2 regions of the Kitasatospora sp. NPDC059599 genome follow, and region 2 is predicted to be linked to the other one. Evidence: predicted binding sites of a transcription regulator. Region 2 holds the regulator's gene; the other holds the start of a gene.
The links. Region 2 encodes HrcA, which represses chaperone genes, less so after heat shock. Its sites were predicted from a motif close to TTNGCACTCNGNNNNNCNGAGTGCNAA; they were not measured.

Region 1: the regulator HrcA is predicted to act here: its motif matches at 1,405-1,431, upstream of groL (chaperonin GroEL).

Annotation. Positions count from the first base shown of each region.
Region 1 covers NZ_JBHWCL010000015.1:8,529-12,912, forward strand. Annotated here, with positions in the region: gene thrC (threonine synthase) at 1-124, shown strand, start outside; gene ACFV04_RS08165 (MoaD/ThiS family protein) at 192-470, shown strand; gene ACFV04_RS08170 (cold-shock protein) at 1,011-1,214, shown strand; gene groL (chaperonin GroEL) at 1,588-3,210, shown strand; gene ACFV04_RS08180 (hypothetical protein) at 3,321-3,677, shown strand; gene ACFV04_RS08185 (hypothetical protein) at 3,674-4,333, opposite strand.
Region 2 covers NZ_JBHWCL010000029.1:16,443-20,826, forward strand. Annotated here, with positions in the region: gene ACFV04_RS13260 (DUF3097 domain-containing protein) at 1-467, opposite strand, end outside; gene ACFV04_RS13265 (hypothetical protein) at 499-1,083, opposite strand; gene htpX (zinc metalloprotease HtpX) at 1,110-2,030, opposite strand; gene hrcA (heat-inducible transcriptional repressor HrcA) at 2,319-3,353, shown strand; gene dnaJ (molecular chaperone DnaJ) at 3,425-4,384, shown strand, end outside.

The DNA of each region.
Region 1 (4,384 bases), on a different contig from region 2:
GACCGTCGCGATCAACACCGGCGACGGCCTGAAGACCCTGGACGCCGTCTCCGACGCCGGGATGACCGCCGTCATCCGCCCGACGCTGGACTCCTTCCGCGCCGCCGGCCTCGTGTCCGCCTGAACCTCCCCCGTCCCGGCCCCGCCACCCGGGGGCCCGCCCCGCAAGGCCCCACCCCGCTAGGAGAGCCATGAGCGCCAACGTCCGCATCCCCACCATCCTGCGCACCTACACCGGCGGCGCCGCCGAGGTGACCGCCGAGGGCGCGACCCTGGCCGAGGTCATCGCCGACCTGGAGAAGAACCACGCGGGCATCGCCGCCCGCCTGCTGGACGACACCGGCAAGCTGCGCCGCTTCGTCAACGTCTACGTGAACGACGACGACGTGCGCTTCGCCGAGGGCCTGGCGACCGAGATCAAGGACGGCGCCGGCGTCTCGATCATTCCGGCGGTGGCCGGCGGCTGCTGAGCCGCGAATCCCCGCCATTCGGCCACCCGTGCGTACGGAATTCCGTTCTCCGTGCGCACGGGTGGCCGGTTGCATTCCGGCTGGAATCTTTCCGAGTCGAGTCGGAGTAGAGTGTCGCTCGGTTGGGAACAGGGGTTCCCTCTCGACCGCCCGCGCCGTTCCGCCCGGGCGCGTCCGGCCGGTGAGACCGGCCCGGCAATCATGTCAGGCCGATGTCAGAATTACCGCGGGGATTTGGGTAATTCGTCCGCTATGTCCGGCGTGAAATGCCGATATTTTTCCGATTCGGCCCGTCCTGTCCCTTGATCGGGCAGTGGAATTACCGGCGGTTGACCCTGTTGCAGAGGGCGTCGGTCCGGATACATTCAGCGGCGGTCGACGCAGTCACCCGCTCACCGGACGCCGTTCGGCGCCCCGCGCGGAGGGCTGCGGCGTGCACGGCTGCGCCCAGGGGGGGTTCCCCGGGCCGGCCTTCAAACCAACCCGGGCCCGCGACCTGCGGGCACGTGAAGGGCCAGCACAGCACTAGGGGAGTTCGGAATGGCTCAGGGCACCGTCAAGTGGTTCAACGCGGAGAAGGGCTACGGCTTCATCGCGGTCGACGGTGGTGCGGACGTCTTCGTCCACTACAGCGCGATCCAGATGGACGGCTACCGCACCCTCGAGGAGGGCCAGCGGGTCGAGTTCGAGATTTCCCAGGGACAGAAGGGCCCGCAGGCGGACATGGTTCGCGCGGCGGTCTGACCCCTTCCGACTCCAGGAGCTCGGCCCGGCCCAGGGCTGGTGACCACTCGCTTCTCGACGGGCCCGCACGACACGCGTCGTGCGGGCCCGTCGGCGTTCCCGGGTGTTCCCGGCGTGTTCCCGGCGTTTCCGGCCGTTCCCGGACGGCCCCGGGGCGGGCTCCGCGGCGGCTCGCGGGTCGGCGGCGGGGCTTGCACTCGACCACCCGGAGTGCTAATCATTGGCGTTAGCACTCACAGCGTGAGAGTGACAGCGGACCGGGTCGGTGAGGCCCCCGGGAGCGGTAGGGGAAAAGACCCCCGCACACCAGGGCCGTCCGTCGCGGGCACCCCTTGGTCCGAGCAGTCGACCGTGTCCCGGAGGACCACTTCTGATGGCCAAGATCATCGCCTTTGATGAGGAAGCTCGCCGCGGCCTTGAGCGTGGCATGAACCAGCTCGCCGACGCGGTGAAGGTCACGCTCGGCCCCAAGGGCCGCAACGTCGTGCTGGAGAAGAAGTGGGGCGCCCCCACGATCACCAACGACGGTGTCTCCATCGCCAAGGAGATCGAGCTCGAGGACCCGTACGAGAAGATCGGCGCGGAGCTCGTCAAGGAGGTCGCCAAGAAGACGGACGACGTCGCGGGTGACGGCACCACCACCGCCACCGTGCTCGCCCAGGCCCTGGTTCGCGAGGGTCTGCGCAACGTCGCCGCCGGCGCCAACCCGATGGCCCTGAAGCGCGGCATCGAGAAGGCCGTCGCCGCCGTCTCGGACCAGCTGCTGGCCCAGGCCAAGGACGTGGAGACCAAGGAGCAGATCGCCTCCACCGCCTCCATCTCCGCCGCTGACACCCAGATCGGCGAGCTCATCGCCGAGGCCATGGACAAGGTCGGCAAGGAAGGCGTCATCACCGTCGAGGAGAGCAACACCTTCGGTCTGGAGCTCGAGCTCACCGAGGGCATGCGCTTCGACAAGGGCTACATCTCGGCCTACTTCGCCACCGACCTGGAGCGGATGGAGGCGACCTTCGAGGACCCCTACATCCTCATCGCCAACTCCAAGATCGGCTCGGTCAAGGACCTCCTGCCGCTGCTGGAGAAGGTCATGCAGAGCGGCAAGCCGCTCGTCATCATCGCCGAGGACGTCGAGGGCGAGGCCCTGTCGACCCTGGTCGTGAACAAGATCCGCGGCACCTTCAAGTCCGTCGCCGTCAAGGCCCCGGGCTTCGGCGACCGCCGCAAGGCCATGCTCGGCGACATCGCCATCCTCACCGGTGGCACGGTCATCTCCGAGGAGGTCGGCCTCAAGCTGGAGAACGCCGGCATCGACCTGCTGGGCACCGCCCGCAAGGTGGTCATCACCAAGGACGAGACCACCATCGTCGACGGTGGCGGCGAGAGCGACCAGGTCGCCGGCCGCGTGAACCAGATCCGCGCCGAGATCGAGAACAGCGACTCGGACTACGACCGCGAGAAGCTCCAGGAGCGCCTCGCCAAGCTGGCCGGCGGCGTGGCCGTCATCAAGGCCGGCGCGGCCACCGAGGTGGAGCTCAAGGAGCGCAAGCACCGCATCGAGGACGCCGTCCGCAACGCCAAGGCCGCCGTCGAGGAGGGCATCGTCGCCGGTGGTGGCGTCGCCCTGCTGCAGGCCGGTGTCGCCTTCGACAAGCTGGAGCTGGAGGGCGACGAGGCCACCGGTGCCAACATCGTCAAGGTCGCGCTGGAGGCCCCGATCAAGCAGATCGCGACCAACGCCGGCCTGGAGGGTGGCGTCGTGGTGGAGAAGGTTCGCAACCTCCCCGCCGGTCACGGCCTGAACGCCGCCACCAACGAGTACGTCGACCTGGTCGCCGTGGGCATCATCGACCCGGCCAAGGTCACCCGCTCCGCGCTGCAGAACGCCGCCTCCATCGCGGCGCTGTTCCTCACCACCGAGGCCGTCATCGCCGACAAGCCGGAGAAGGCCGCTGCGGCCGCCGGCGGCGGCATGCCGGGCGGTGACATGGACTTCTGATCCTGATCGTTCCGATCGGATCGGTGGTACCTCGTCCGCGTGGGCGGTTCCCTTCGGGGGCCGCCCACGCGGCGTTTCGGCGTTGCGACGGGTCGACGGAGAATGGACGGATGGCTGCTGACGACATCGAGACCGCCCTGCACAACGCGCGGGCACTGATCCTGGCCGACCTCACCGCGCGGGACGTGGCGGACGCCGCCGTCGTCTCGCTGGTGGAGCAGGCCGTGACGCACCGCCGCTGGTGGCTGGAGCAGTGGCCGGACGGCACCGAGTACGTGCTCGGACTGGTCGCCCAGGACGTCCAGGACGCGCTGCTGGAGGCGTACGGGCGCTGGCCGCTGTGCAGCGAGTGCGCGGCCGACGGGGACCCGCACGCGCTGGGCGTGGAGCCGGAGCTGGGGCCCGATCCGCACTGGGTGTGCGGCAAGCAGGGCGCGGTGGTGGCGCCGGTCGGGAAGCTGCCCTAGTCCTCCAGCCGCTGGAGTTCGGCCGTCAGGTTGGCGCGGGCGGCGTCCGTGAAGCGCTCGTGGGCGGCGGGGGTGCGGTAGAGCGCGGGCAGGGCCAGGAGCCCGCGCAGGACGGCGGCGCGGCCGGCGCGGAAGTCCGGCTCCGGGACGAAGCCGTACTCCTCCCGGACGGCGGCCGCGTACGCCGCGTACGCCTCGGGGGTGCCGCCGAGGACGGCGAGGTCCGCGTCGCAGAGCACCTCGCCGTCGTGGTCGCCGGGGGCCGGGTCGTGGCCGACGGTGAGCAGGACCAGTCGCTCGACCTCGGCGACCCGGGCGGCGGGCAGGCCGGCGGCGGTGAGCGCGCGGACGGCCAGGGCGGCGCTGCGCTCCTCGTTCTCGGTGCGGTCGGGGCGGTAGACGGCGTCGTGGAACCAGGCTGCGAGGCGGACGGTGTCCGGGTCGCAGGCGTGCCCGGCGAGGTCGTCGACGTGCCGCAGGACCGCGCTCAGGTGCTCGGGGGTGTGGTAGCGGCGCTGGGGTTCCGACCAGCGGCGCAGCAGTTCCCGGCCGTACGGCCCGGGGTCGTCGGCGGCGCCGCAGCGGTGCAGCAGGGCGGTCCAGGCGGTGAGCAGGTCGGTCTCGGTGGTGGGCGTGTGCGTCGGCATGCGGGCCATTGTGGCGGGTCGTTCCGGTGGACGGGATGTGCCGGTCGGCGATATATGTAG
Region 2 (4,384 bases):
ACGATCGCGGGCAGGTCGTCGATGCCGCGCAGGTACTCCACCACGACGCCCTCGATCCGCAGGTCGTCGCCCCAGACCCGCTCGACCAGCTCGGCGTCGTGCCGGCCCTCGACGTAGATCCGCGACTCCCGGGCGACCCGGGCGCGGGCGCCGGGCACGGCGACCGAGCCGGAGGCGGTGCGGCCGGGCGTGCGGGGCGCCGCGGGGGCGGCGGGACGGACCAGGGTGACCACCGAGCCCTCCAGCAGGAAGCCGCGCGGCACCAGCGGGAACACCCGGTGCTTGCCGAAGCGGTCCTCCAGGGTGACGGTGAACCCCTCGGCGGTCTTCTCACAGCGCACCACGGCCCCGCAGAAGCCGGTCGCCGCCTCCTCGACCACCAGGTCCCGCTCGGCGGGCACCTCCGGGGCGGGGGTCTGCTTCTTCCACGGTGGGGTCAGGTCGGGTCCGTACTGGCGGCTGCGCATACGGGTGATCATAGGGAGGGCGGACGGTGCGTCAGAGGCCCGGCGCGCCCCAGACCGGGAACCAGCGGCTCAGGTCCTTCTCCAGCCGCAGGTCGTTCCCCAGCATCGCGTTGACCTGCAGTTCCAGCGGGCTGTTGCGCTTCTCCCCGCCGCCGGGCATCGGGGCGAACGGGTAGAAGGTGCCGCGCTTGTAGAGGTAGACCAGGGCCAGCGACTGCCCCTGCGCGTCGCGGAAGCCGACCAGCGAACAGAGCAGCTGCGGCCCGAAGCCGTTCGCCTCCAGTTCGCTGTTGACCGCGTGCAGGTCGTTCACCAGCTCCGGCAACTCCCCGGGGGAGTGCCGGGCGAGCAGCCACGAGTAGCCGTAGTCGTCCTTGGAGGCCTCCACCGGGACGCCGCCGCGCTCGGTGTCGGCGTCCAGCAGCGCCCGCACCTGCTGCTCCACCTGGACGAAGGCCGCGCCCTCGACGGCCGCGAAGCAGACCGAGCCGAGCCCGGTGGGCAGGAAGCCGGTGGCGGCCTCCAGGGTGAGCGCGGCGGACGGCACGCCGAACAGCTGGTCGAGGTCGGGCTTGACGGGCTTGGTGCGGCCGAACAGGGCGTCCAGGATTCCCACGGCGGTCCTTTCGTGTGCTCGGACGGTCAGCGGCCGAGCTGCTCGGAGATCTTCGCCAGCTGCGCCAGCCGCGTCTCCAGCGTCGGGTGGGTGGAGAACAGCTGCGAGGCCGTCTCCCGGGCGCTCAGCGCGGGCGCGAAGTAGAAGGCGTTGTAGGGCTGCGACTTGCGCAGGTCCTCGGTGGGGATGGCGGAGATCTGCCCGGTCACCTTGGTGAGCGCCGAGGCGAGCGCGCTGGGCCGGCCGGTGAGCTGGGCGGCGGCGCGGTCGGCGGCCAGCTCGCGGTAGCGGGACAGCAGCCGGGTGAGCAGGAAGCTGATCGCGTAGACGACCATCGAGACCAGCGGGATGATCAGCGCCAGGATCGCCGTGTTCTGGTCGTTGTTGTTGCGGCCGCCGCCCATGAACCCGCCGTACACGGCGATCCTGGTCATCGCTCCGGCGAGCACGCCGAGGAAGCCGGCGATCGTCATCACCGCGACGTCCCGGTGGGCGACGTGGGACAGCTCGTGCGCGAGGACGCCCTCCAGTTCCTCGGGCTCCAGCCGGCGCAGCAGGCCGGTGGTGACGCAGACCACCGCGTTCTGCGGGTTGCGGCCGGTGGCGAAGGCGTTGGGCATGTCGTTGTCGGCGACCGCCACGCGGGGTTTGGGCATGTCGGCCAGCGCGCAGAGCCGGTCGATCGTGCCGTGCAGTTGGGGGAAGTCCTCCGGGGACACCTGGTGGGCTCCCATGGCCCGTTCGGTGATCTTGTCACTGAACCAGAACTGGGCCACGAACAGCCCGCCGGAGATCAGGACGATCAGCGGCCATGCGCCGCGCAGCAGCGCGATCAGCAGGCCGGTGAAACCGACGTACAGCAGCCCGATCACGAACATCGTGGCGACCATGCGGCCGGTCAGGCCGCGGTCGGGCGCGAAACGGGTGTGCTGGCCCGAGCTCGACATCGCTTGCTCCTCCATTCGCCGTCGCTTTCGATGCTGCCACCCGGACGGCCGCGAGGCACCACCCCCGCGCCGGGAAGCGTGAACGCTCCCCGTCCCGCGGGCCGTACCCGGAACTGCGGGCAGGATCACTCCGGTCCGGCCGTTCCTGCCGTAGGACCCGGGCCTTACACTGGCAGGTACGGTTCTGGCACTCGCGCGTTCAGAGTGCCAGGACCGGGGCCTCCCGGAGCGGCCCGCAGCACTCAGGGACACAGACGGACAACGTGCGAAGACGGAGGTGCGTGCCCCATGGCCGGAGAGGTCCGCCAGCTGGACGACCGCAAGCTCGCCGTGCTCCGCGCGATCGTGCAGGACTACGTGGGCACCGAGGAGCCGGTCGGGTCCAAGGCCCTCGTGGAGCGGCACAATCTCGGGGTCTCGCCGGCGACGGTCCGCAACGACATGGCGGCGCTGGAGGAGGAGGGCTACATCCACCAGCCGCACACCAGCGCCGGCCGCATCCCGACCGACAAGGGGTACCGCCTCTTCGTCGACCGGCTCGCCGAGGTCAAGCCGATGAGCGCCCCCGAGCGCCGGGCGATCCGGCACTTCCTGGACGGCGCGGTCGACCTGGACGACGTGGTCGCGCGCACCGTGCGGCTGCTCGCCCAGCTGACCCGGCAGGTCGCGGTCGTCCAGTACCCGTCGCTGACGCGCTCGACCGTCCGGCACATCGAGCTGGTGGCGCTGGCCCCGGCCAAGGTGATGCTGGTGCTGATCACCAACACCGGCCGGGTCGAGCAGCGGATGGTCGACTGCCCGGGTACGGTCGGCGAGACGGTCCTGGCGGACCTGCGGACCGCGCTGAACGGCAGAGCGGCCGGCCGCCTCCTCCCGGACGTCCCGGGGCTGCTGGAGGAACTCCCGGCGATGTTCGAGCAGGCCGACCGGCCGACCGTCAGCACGGTCCTGGCGACCCTGTTCGAGACGCTCGCGGAACAGAACGAGGAACGGATCATGCTGGCCGGCACGGCCAATCTGACCCGCTTCGGCCACGACTTCCCCCTCACCATCCAGCCGGTGCTGGAGGCCCTGGAGGAGCAGGTCATCCTGCTCCGCCTCCTGGGTGAGACCAATGACGCCGCGATGACGGTCCGGATCGGGCGGGAGAACGCCTACGAAGGGCTGATTTCCACCTCGGTCGTGTCGGTCGGTTACGGTTCGGGCGACGAGAGCGTGGCCAAACTGGGTGTGATCGGTCCGACCCGGATGGACTACCCGGGCACAATGGGGGCGGTGCGGGCGGTGGCGCGGTACGTGGGTCAGATCCTGGCCGAGTCGTAGCAAACAGCCGTCGGACATCCTGACGGCGTCCAGTCGCAGCACTACTACAGGCGGAACAAGCGGAGCATTTGGTGGCCACGGACTACTACGCGGTACTCGGCGTCCGACGGGATGCGGGGCAGGACGAGATCAAGAAGGCGTTCCGGCGCCTGGCACGCGAACTGCACCCGGACGTCAACCCGGACCCGAAGACGCAGGAGCGGTTCAAGGAGATCAACGCCGCCTACGAGGTGCTCTCCGACCCGCAGAAGCGCCAGGTCTACGACCTCGGCGGCGACCCGCTGTCCCCGGGCGGGGGCGGTGCGGGCGGCTTCGGCGCGGGCGCGGCGGGCTTCGGCTTCTCCGACATCATGGACGCCTTCTTCGGCGCCGCGGCCGGCCAGCGCGGCCCGCGCTCGCGCACCCGCCGCGGCCAGGACGCCATGATCCGGCTGGAGATCACCCTGGAGGAGGCCGCGTTCGGCACCACCAAGGAGCTCCAGGTCGACACCGCCGTCACCTGCACCACGTGCAGCGGCGAGGGCGCGGCCCCCGGCACCTCCGCCCAGACCTGCGACATGTGCCGCGGCAAGGGCGAGGTCTCCCAGGTCACCCGGTCCTTCCTGGGCCAGGTCATGACCTCCCGCCCCTGCCCGCAGTGCCAGGGCTTCGGCACCGTCGTGCCGACCCCGTGCCCGGAGTGCGCCGGCGACGGCCGGGTCCGCGCCCGTCGCACCCTGACCGTCAAGATCCCGGCCGGTGTCGACAACGGCACCCGGATCCAGCTGGCCGGCGAGGGCGAGGTCGGCCCCGGCGGCGGCCCGGCCGGCGACCTGTACGTCGAGATCGCCGAGTCCGCCCACGCGATCTTCCAGCGGCGCGGCGACGACCTGCACTGCACCGTCACCATCCCGATGACGGCTGCCTCGCTCGGCACCCAGGTGCCGCTGCAGACCCTGGACGGCCTGGAGGAGGTCGACATCCGGCCCGGCACCCAGTCCGGCCAGTCGATCCCGCTGCACGGCCGCGGCATCACCCACCTGCGCGGGGGC